DNA from 4 places in the Pseudomonas berkeleyensis genome. Region 3 is predicted to be linked to each of the others. Evidence: predicted binding sites of a transcription regulator. Region 3 holds the regulator's gene; each other region holds the start of a gene.
What was found. Region 3 encodes sigma-54, which starts transcription at its own class of promoters, with help from an activator protein. Its sites were predicted from a motif close to ANTGGCATNNANNTTGCTNT; they were not measured.
Positions count from the first base shown of each region.

Region 1: a site for sigma-54 is predicted at 857-876, ahead of HS968_RS12330 (CmpA/NrtA family ABC transporter substrate-binding protein). Genes of this name have one in related genera too.
Region 2: a site for sigma-54 is predicted at 1,071-1,090, ahead of nirB (nitrite reductase large subunit NirB). Genes of this name have one in related genera too.
Region 4: a site for sigma-54 is predicted at 832-851, ahead of HS968_RS09815 (flagellar basal body rod protein FlgF). Genes of this name have one in related genera too.

Region 1 is NZ_CP059139.1:2,639,282-2,641,434, reverse strand. It holds gene acnB (bifunctional aconitate hydratase 2/2-methylisocitrate dehydratase) at 1-730, shown strand, start outside; gene HS968_RS12330 (CmpA/NrtA family ABC transporter substrate-binding protein) at 1,034-2,153, shown strand, end outside.
Region 2 is NZ_CP059139.1:3,080,190-3,082,342, forward strand. It holds gene HS968_RS14365 (polysaccharide lyase family 7 protein) at 1-184, shown strand, start outside; gene HS968_RS14370 (thioesterase family protein) at 231-677, shown strand; gene HS968_RS14375 (hypothetical protein) at 783-959, shown strand; gene nirB (nitrite reductase large subunit NirB) at 1,271-2,153, shown strand, end outside.
Region 3 is NZ_CP059139.1:4,604,137-4,606,289, forward strand. It holds gene lptB (LPS export ABC transporter ATP-binding protein) at 1-66, shown strand, start outside; gene HS968_RS21340 (RNA polymerase factor sigma-54) at 203-1,699, shown strand; gene hpf (ribosome hibernation-promoting factor, HPF/YfiA family) at 1,793-2,101, shown strand; gene ptsN (PTS IIA-like nitrogen regulatory protein PtsN) at 2,114-2,153, shown strand, end outside.
Region 4 is NZ_CP059139.1:2,098,409-2,100,561, forward strand. It holds gene flgE (flagellar hook protein FlgE) at 1-686, shown strand, start outside; gene HS968_RS09815 (flagellar basal body rod protein FlgF) at 899-1,639, shown strand; gene flgG (flagellar basal-body rod protein FlgG) at 1,686-2,153, shown strand, end outside.

The sequences.
Region 1 (2,153 bases), 2.0 Mb from region 3:
CACCCTGCTGCGCTGGATGATCAGCGAAGGCTACGGCGATGCCCGCACCATGGAGCGTCGCGCTCAAGCCATGGAAGCCTGGCTGGCCAACCCGCAACTGCTGTCCGCCGACGCCGATGCCGAGTACGCCGAAATCATCGAAATCGACCTGGCCGACGTCAAGGAGCCTGTGCTCTGCGCGCCGAACGACCCGGATGACGCGCGTCTGCTGTCGACCGTTCAGGGCGAGAAGATCGACGAAGTGTTCATCGGTTCGTGCATGACCAACATCGGTCACTTCCGCGCTGCCGGCAAGCTGCTCGACAAGGTCAAAGGCTCCATCCCAACCCGTCTGTGGCTGTCGCCGCCGACCAAGATGGACGCTCACCAGCTGACCGAAGAAGGCTACTACGGCATCTACGGCAAGGCTGGCGCGCGCATGGAAATGCCGGGGTGCTCGCTGTGCATGGGTAACCAGGCACGTGTAGCGGCGAACTCCACCGTGGTATCGACCTCGACGCGTAACTTCCCGAACCGTCTGGGCGATGGCGCCAACGTGTACCTGGCCTCTGCCGAACTGGCAGCGGTCGCTTCGATCATCGGCAAGCTGCCGACCGTCGAGGAGTACATGGAGTACGCGAAGAACATCGACAGCATGGCTGGCGACATCTACCGCTACCTGAGCTTCGACCAGATCGCCGACTTCCGTGAAGCTGCGGCGAACGCCAAGATCCCGGTCGTTCAGGCCTGATCTAGCGTCGTAAAAAAGAGCCCCGCCCAGTGCGGGGCTTTTTTATGCCTGCCATCCTGTCGGCCGCCCTTCGCGCCATCACTGCGCAACGCCATGAATGGTTCCCGGCTCTTGTTACGCCGGCCTTCTGGCATATGCCTTGCTTCGTCACTTCGCACACAGCCTTTCCAACGGCGGAATGGCTTGATCGACAACGGCGTCGTATCGAATCCCGGAGCTTTTGCGCCTGGATCTGGTACGACGCTTTTTTATGGACAGCCGTCCATGAGCCCGAGTCTTTTGCGTGAACGGTAAGGAAGCAGCATGAGTGAACACGACACCCCACGTGACGACGCCCTGACCTGGGCCTGGGGCAGCGACGCCCCGGAGAAGAGCGTGCTGAACATCGGCTTCATGGCGCTGAGCGATTCCGCTTCGGTGATCGTTGCCGCGACCCAAGGCTTCGCCGAGAAATACGGCCTGAGCCTCAAGCTGCAACGCCAAACGTCCTGGGCAAGCTCGCGCGACCGTCTGCTCAGTGGTGAACTGGATGCCGCACATAGCCTGTACGGACTGATCTACGGCGTACAGCTGGGCCTTGGCGGCGCAGCGGCAACGGACATGGCCGTGCTCATGGGACTGAACCAGAATGGCCAGAGCATCAACCTGTCGCACACCCTGCAAGCCGCCGGCGTGACCAGCGGCGAAGCACTGCGCCAATATGTGCACCAGCATGAAGCGCGCTTGACCTTCGCCCAGACCTTCCCCACCGGCACCCACGCCATGTGGCTTTACTACTGGCTGGCCAGCCAGGGCATCCACCCGCTGCGCGATGTCGACAGCGTGGTGGTGCCACCACCGCAAATGGTCGAGCACCTGGAAGCCAAGCGCATCGACGGCTTTTGCGTCGGCGAACCCTGGACGGCCAAGGCAGTCGATGAACATCTCGGTTGTACCCTGACCACCATCCAGGCGATCTGGCCGGATCATCCGGAAAAGGTACTGGGCTGCACCCGTGCCTTCGTCGAGCAGAATCCCAACACCGCCCGCGCCCTGATCATGGCCGTGCTCGACGCTGCACGCTTCATCGATGAGAACGGGGAAAACAAACGCAGTACCGCCCTGCTGCTCAGCGGCAACGACTACGTCAATGCACCGGTTTCGGCCATCACCCCGCGCTTTCTTGGCCACTACCAGGACGGCCTCGGCAATGCCTGGCAGGACGAACATCCATTGCGTTTCCACGCAGGCGGCCTGGTCAACCAACCCTACCTGTCCGACGCCATGTGGTTCATGACCCAGTTCCGCCGCTGGGGCCTGCTGCGCAGCGATCCCGACTACCTCGGCGTAGCCCGCCAGGTGCAACAACTGGCCCTGTACCGCGAGGCTGCATCGGCGCTGGGCATGACGGTGCCGGGCGAGATGCGCAGCTCTATCCTGCAGG
Region 2 (2,153 bases), 1.5 Mb from region 3:
ACGCATCGGCGTCAGCGTGGCCAGCACGGATGGCGACGATGGCAGCTATTACCGTCAACTGAGCAGCGCCTGGAGGACCCAGCACCTGTACTTCAAGGCAGGCGCCTACATTCAGGACAATTACGGGCCGGACAGCGAAGGTGGCCGTGTCACCTTCCATCACCTCAACAGCCTGCACCGCTGAGGCGTGACGGCTTACAATCGCCGTTTCCCTCGACAATGGCCTGATCATGGCGCGCCTGACCCTCGACTTCCCCGAAGACCAGTATTACTACAGTACCCACCTGACCGTACGCGTCACCGACATCAACGGCGCCAACCATCTGGGCAATGACTCGATGATCTCGATGATTTCCGAGGCGCGTGCCCGTTTTCTCTTCGAGTTCGGCATCCGCGAAACTGACGGCAAAGGCACCGGCATCATCGTCACCGACCTGGCCACCACCTACCGCGCCGAAGCCCATGCGCGCGACCAGTTGCTGTTCGAGGTGGGTGTGATGGACTTCAACAGGTACGGCGGCGACATCACCTTCCGCATCACCCGTCCGGCTGATGGCGCGCTGGTGGCGATGGCCAAATCCGGCTTCGTGTTCTTCGACTATCTGCAGTCGAAGGTGGTGCCGATGCCGGAACCTTTCAGCGCCAAATTCCCCAAGGTCAATCGCGTGGTCGGATAACCGACCTGTTGGCGTGACAGTTGCTAATTCCTCTGCTACGCCTTAGGGCATAACGATAAAAGCCCTGCGCCGCCTCGGTGCAGAGCTACCTTGGGAGGAACCGCAATGCCAGCCATGCGTCAACGCGCCCAGCGCGCTGCTCTGATCGCCAGCCTCTCCGCCTGGCCACTCCTCACCCTACCCCTTCCCACTCACGCCACTACAACAACCAATCAAGCCGCCACGACGCAGGTGCCGATTCAGGTCGAGCACACGGCCGGCAAGGTCGAACCCAGCCGCTGACAGGCCAGCGCCGCACCAAATCGGCGCCAACAGCCTTGAAAAGGTGCACCCGCAGAAAGTGCGGGCACTCACTATGCACCCTGAAACCCGCCAAACTTGCGGCTTTTGCAAATTGGCACAAGCACTGCATTGCTAACCACACAACTTGATTAAAGCGCGCTGCTCAACGAAGAGCATCGCACTTCCCGAGAGCTCGGGACTTGGACAAAGGCGTCCTCGCTAGGTGACTAGCGGGACGCCTTTTTTGTTTTTCTGGCCTGCCATTTCTGGCAGTCAGCTTTCCGTGACTATTGACCCAGGAGATAGCCGGCATGCAAAAACTCAAGCTGGTGATGATCGGCAACGGCATGGCAGGTGTGCGCACCCTCGAAGAACTGCTCAAGCTCGCCCCCGATCTATACGACATCACCGTGTTCGGCGCCGAGCCACACCCCAACTACAACCGTATCCTGCTCTCGCCGGTACTGGCCGGTGAGCAGGCATTCGAGGAAATCATCCTCAACGACCTCAATTGGTATTCGGACAACGGCATCAAACTGCTGCTCGGCCGCAAGGTGGTGAAGATCGACCGCAAGGCGCGCCGCGTAATCGCCGACGATGGCAGCGAAGCCGAGTACGACCGCCTGCTGATCGCCACTGGCTCCATCCCCTTCATCCTGCCGGTACCGGGCAAGGATCTGGACGGCGTGATCGGCTACCGCGACATCGCCGACACGCGGACGATGATGGACACCGCCAAGACCCATAAACATGCCGTGGTCATCGGCGGCGGCCTGCTCGGCCTGGAAGCGGCCAACGGTCTCAAGCTGCGCGGCATGGACGTGACTGTGGTGCACATCGGCGACTGGCTGCTGGAGCGTCAGCTCGACCGCACCGCCGGCGAGCTGCTGCAGATGTCACTGGAAGATCGCGGCCTGAAGTTCCTTCTGCCCAAGCATACCGCCGAGTTGCTGGACAACGGCGAGGGCCGAGTCTGCGCGGTGAAGTTCAAGGACGGCGAGGTGATTCCCGCCGATCTGGTGGTCATGGCCGCCGGCATTCGCCCCAACAGCGAACTGGCCGAGAACGCAGGCATCGCCTGCAACCGCGGCATCCTGGTCAACGACACGCTGCAGACCTTCGACCCGCGCGTTTACGCCATCGGCGAGTGCGCCAGCCACCGCGGCATCGCTTACGGCCTGGTGGCGCCGCTGT
Region 3 (2,153 bases):
GCCGAGACCATCCTCGCCAACCAGACGGTGAAAGAGGTTTACCTGGGGCACGAGTTCCGCCTGTAGGTCTGCGAGTATTTCACTACAGAAATATGGCAACCCCTAGGCAAAATCGACAACATCAGGCATATAATTTGCTTCCTGGCGGCGCTTCGGCGCCCTGATGTGGAAGGCGTAACTCGCCGGTAAATTAAGGTCTGCAATGAAACCATCGCTAGTCCTCAAGATGGGCCAGCAGCTGACGATGACCCCTCAGCTGCAACAGGCTATCCGCCTCCTCCAACTGTCCACCCTGGATCTGCAACAGGAAATCCAGGAGGCGCTGGAGTCCAACCCCATGCTCGAGCGCCAGGAAGAAGGCGACGACTTCGACAATAGCGACCCGATGGCCGACGGCGCCGAAAGCGCAACGCCCGCTACCCAGAGCAAGGAAGAGAGTTACCAGGAAACCGCTCCGACAGTGGACAACCTGGAAGAAGGCGATTGGGGCGAGCGTATTCCCAACGAGTTGCCGGTCGATACCGCCTGGGAAGACATTTACCAGACCAGCGCCAGCAGCCTGCCGAGCAATGACGACGATGAGTGGGATTTCACCACCCGCACCTCCAGCGGTGAAAGCCTGCAAAGCCACCTGCTCTGGCAACTCAACCTGGCGCCCATGTCGGACAAGGATCGGCTGATCGCTGCCACCCTGATCGACTGCATCAACAACGATGGCTACCTGGAGGAAACCCTCGAGGAAGTCACCGAATCCTTCGACCCCGAGCTGGATATCGAACTCGACGAAGTGGAAGTGGTGCTGCACCGCATCCAGCAGTTCGAGCCAGCGGGCATCGGTGCCCGCGACCTGCGTGAGTGCCTGCTGCTGCAACTGCGCCAGCTGCCTGCCAACACCCCGTGGCTGAACGAAACCCAGCGGGTGGTCAGCGACTACCTGGAAGTGCTCGGCAGCCGTGACTATGCCCAGTTGCTGCGGCGCATGAAGCTCAAGGAAGACGAGCTCAAGCAGGTCATCGACCTGATCCAGCGCCTCAACCCACGCCCGGGTTCGCAGATCGAATCCAGCGAACCGGAATACGTCGTGCCGGACGTCATCGTGCGCAAGCACAACGACCGCTGGCTGGTTGAGCTGAATCAGGAAGCCATGCCACGCCTGCGCGTCAACCCGCAGTATGCCGGCTTCGTCAAACGCGCCGACTCCAGCGCCGACAACACCTTCATGCGCAACCAGTTGCAGGAAGCACGCTGGTTCATCAAGAGCCTGCAGAGCCGCAACGAAACCCTGATGAAGGTCGCCACGCAGATCGTCGAGCACCAGCGCGGCTTCCTCGACTACGGCGACGAGGCGATGAAACCGCTGGTACTGCATGACATCGCCGAAGCGGTAGGCATGCACGAGTCGACCATTTCACGCGTTACCACGCAGAAATTCATGCATACCCCGCGTGGTATTTACGAGCTGAAATATTTCTTCTCCAGCCACGTCAGCACCTCCGAAGGCGGTGAATGCTCGTCCACCGCGATCCGCGCGATCATCAAAAAACTGGTTGCAGCAGAAAACGCGAAAAAGCCGTTGAGCGACAGCAAGATCGCTGGTTTACTGGAGGCACAAGGCATCCAAGTCGCCCGCAGGACGGTTGCCAAATACCGTGAATCCCTCGGTATAGCGCCCTCCAGCGAACGCAAGCGACTGATGTAGGCCAAGGAGGCGACCTGCCTCCAAGCCAACGTGTTCCGGTGGCGGATTCTCATGGAATCCGTCTCTTACACAAGGCAACAAGGAGAAAGCGGTATGCAAGTCAACATCAGTGGACATCAGCTGGATGTGACCGACGCCCTGCGTGACTATATCGGCGAGAAACTCGGCCGACTGGAACGTCACTTCGACAAGATCACCAATGTTCAGGTGACCATGGAGGTCGAAAAACTCAAGCAAAAGATCGAAGCCACCCTGCACATCGCTGGCGGCGAAGTCGTCGCCAACGCCGAGCACTCGGACATGTATGCAGCTATCGACCTGCTGGCCGATAAGCTCGACCGCCAACTCATCAAGCACAAGGAAAAGCAGCTCGACCGCCTGCAAGGCGCCACAGCCCGCTAACATCCATCCTTCATGATCCGACTTGAAAACATCCTGACCCCCGGCCGTTCCT
Region 4 (2,153 bases), 2.5 Mb from region 3:
TCAACCCGCGTGACCCCACCAGCACTCAGCCATACAGTTATGCGGTGAACTACGATGCGGCCGGCCAACTGGCCAATCCAGCGCTGACCCCGCTGGCCAGCACGCCGCCGGACCCGGCTCTGGATGCGCCGGCCATTCCTACGGGCACGCCCAATGGCATCTTCAGCCTGGCTGCAGCCGACTGGGTGCCCGCCGAGAAGGATCCGGTCAACCCTGGAACCATGGTGCCCAACGGTGCCGACAGCGAGGCCTTCACCTTCGATATGCGTGGCTCGACGCAGTATGCGGCATCCTTCGGGGTCAATGCCGTCAGCCAGGACGGCTACACCACCGGCCAGCTGGCCGGTATCGAGATCGACGACACCGGGGTGATCTTCGCCCGTTACACCAACGGCCAGTCCAAGGTACAAGGCCAGGTGCTGCTGGCGAACTTCGCCAACGTCCAGGGGCTGACGCCGACAGGCAAGACGGCCTGGGCGCAGTCGTTCGAATCCGGTGAGCCGGTGATTGGTACGCCGCGCAGCAGTACTCTGGGTGCTCTGCAGGCGGGGGCGCTGGAGGACTCCAACGTCGAACTGTCGGATCAACTGGTGAACCTGATCGTGGCTCAGCGCAACTATCAGGCCAACGCCAAGACCATCGAAACAGAAAGCGCCATTACCCAGACCATCATCAATCTGCGTTGATGAGTTCGGGCTGAGACAAAGCGGCAAGCCTGGCTTGCCGCTTTGCCGTTCCGGAGCCGGCAAAACCTCGCCGCCGGCTTTTCTGAATACTTCTTTATCTCCAGTTAATCCCTTTAAAATCAATGTCTTGAGTTTATTTTTCGAGCCTGGCACGACGCTTGCTGTAGTCAATGCAAAGAGCCAAGGGCACGTCGCCCACTCGGAGAATTACCATGGACAAGATGCTGTACGTCTCCATGACCGGAGCGCAGAACAACACACTGGCTCTGCGCGCCCACGCCAACAACCTGGCGAACGTTTCCACCTCGGGTTTCCGTCGGGACTTCGAGCAAGCGCGTTCCATGCCGCTGTTCGGTGAAACCTATCCCGCTCGCGTATTCGCCATGAGCGAACGTCCTGCCACTGATTTTCGTCCCGGTTCGCTGCAGGAAACCGGACGCGACCTGGACGTGGCCATTGGCGGCAAGGGCTGGGTCGCCGTACAGGCACCCGATGGCAGTGAGGCCTACGTGCGCACCGCCAGCCTGAACATCGATGCTCTGGGAATACTGCGCACCGGCAATGGTTTGCCGGTGATGGGCAACGCCGGGCCGATTGCCGTGCCGCCAGAGCAGAAAGTGGAGATCGGCCAGGACGGCACCATCAGCATTCGTGCCCTTGGCGAAAACCCCAACGTGCTGGCCGAGGTGGATCGTATCAAGCTGGTCAACCCGGATCCGAAAAGCATGGAGAAGGGCACCGATGGCCTGATTCGCGTCAAGGGGCAGCCCGCGGTAGAGGCCGATGCCACTGTTCAGCTGACCTCCGGCTTCCTTGAGGCGAGCAACGTCAATGCCGTCGAGGAGATGACCGCGATTCTTTCCCTGTCCCGTCAGTTCGAGCTGTCGGTGAAGATGATGCGCACCGCCGAGGACAACTCGTCGGCCATGGCGCGGGTTTTGCAGATTAGCTAATTACCAGCACGTGGCGCCGTAAAACCGGCGCCCGAGGAGAAACGATATGCTTCCGGCACTGTGGGTCAGCAAGACCGGTTTGTCCGCTCAGGACATGAACCTGACCACCATTTCCAACAACCTGGCTAACGTCGCCACCACCGGCTTCAAACGCGACCGTGCCGAGTTCGAGGATCTGCTGTACCAGATCCGCCGTCAGCCTGGTGGCCAGTCGAGCCAGGACAGCCAACTGCCGTCCGGCCTGCAGCTCGGTACCGGTGTGCGTGTGGTCGGAACGCAGAAGATCTTCACCGCAGGCAGCCTGCAAACCACCGAGCAGCCGCTGGATCTGGCCGTCAACGGCCGCGGCTTCTTCCAGATCCTGCAGCCCGATGGCACTGTTTCCTACACCCGCGATGGCAGCTTTCACCTGAGCTCCGACGGGCAGATTGTCACCTCCCAGGGCTTTGCCCTGGAGCCGGCCATCGTTCTGCCGGCCGAGGTGCGCACCTTCACTGTCGGTGAAGACGGCACC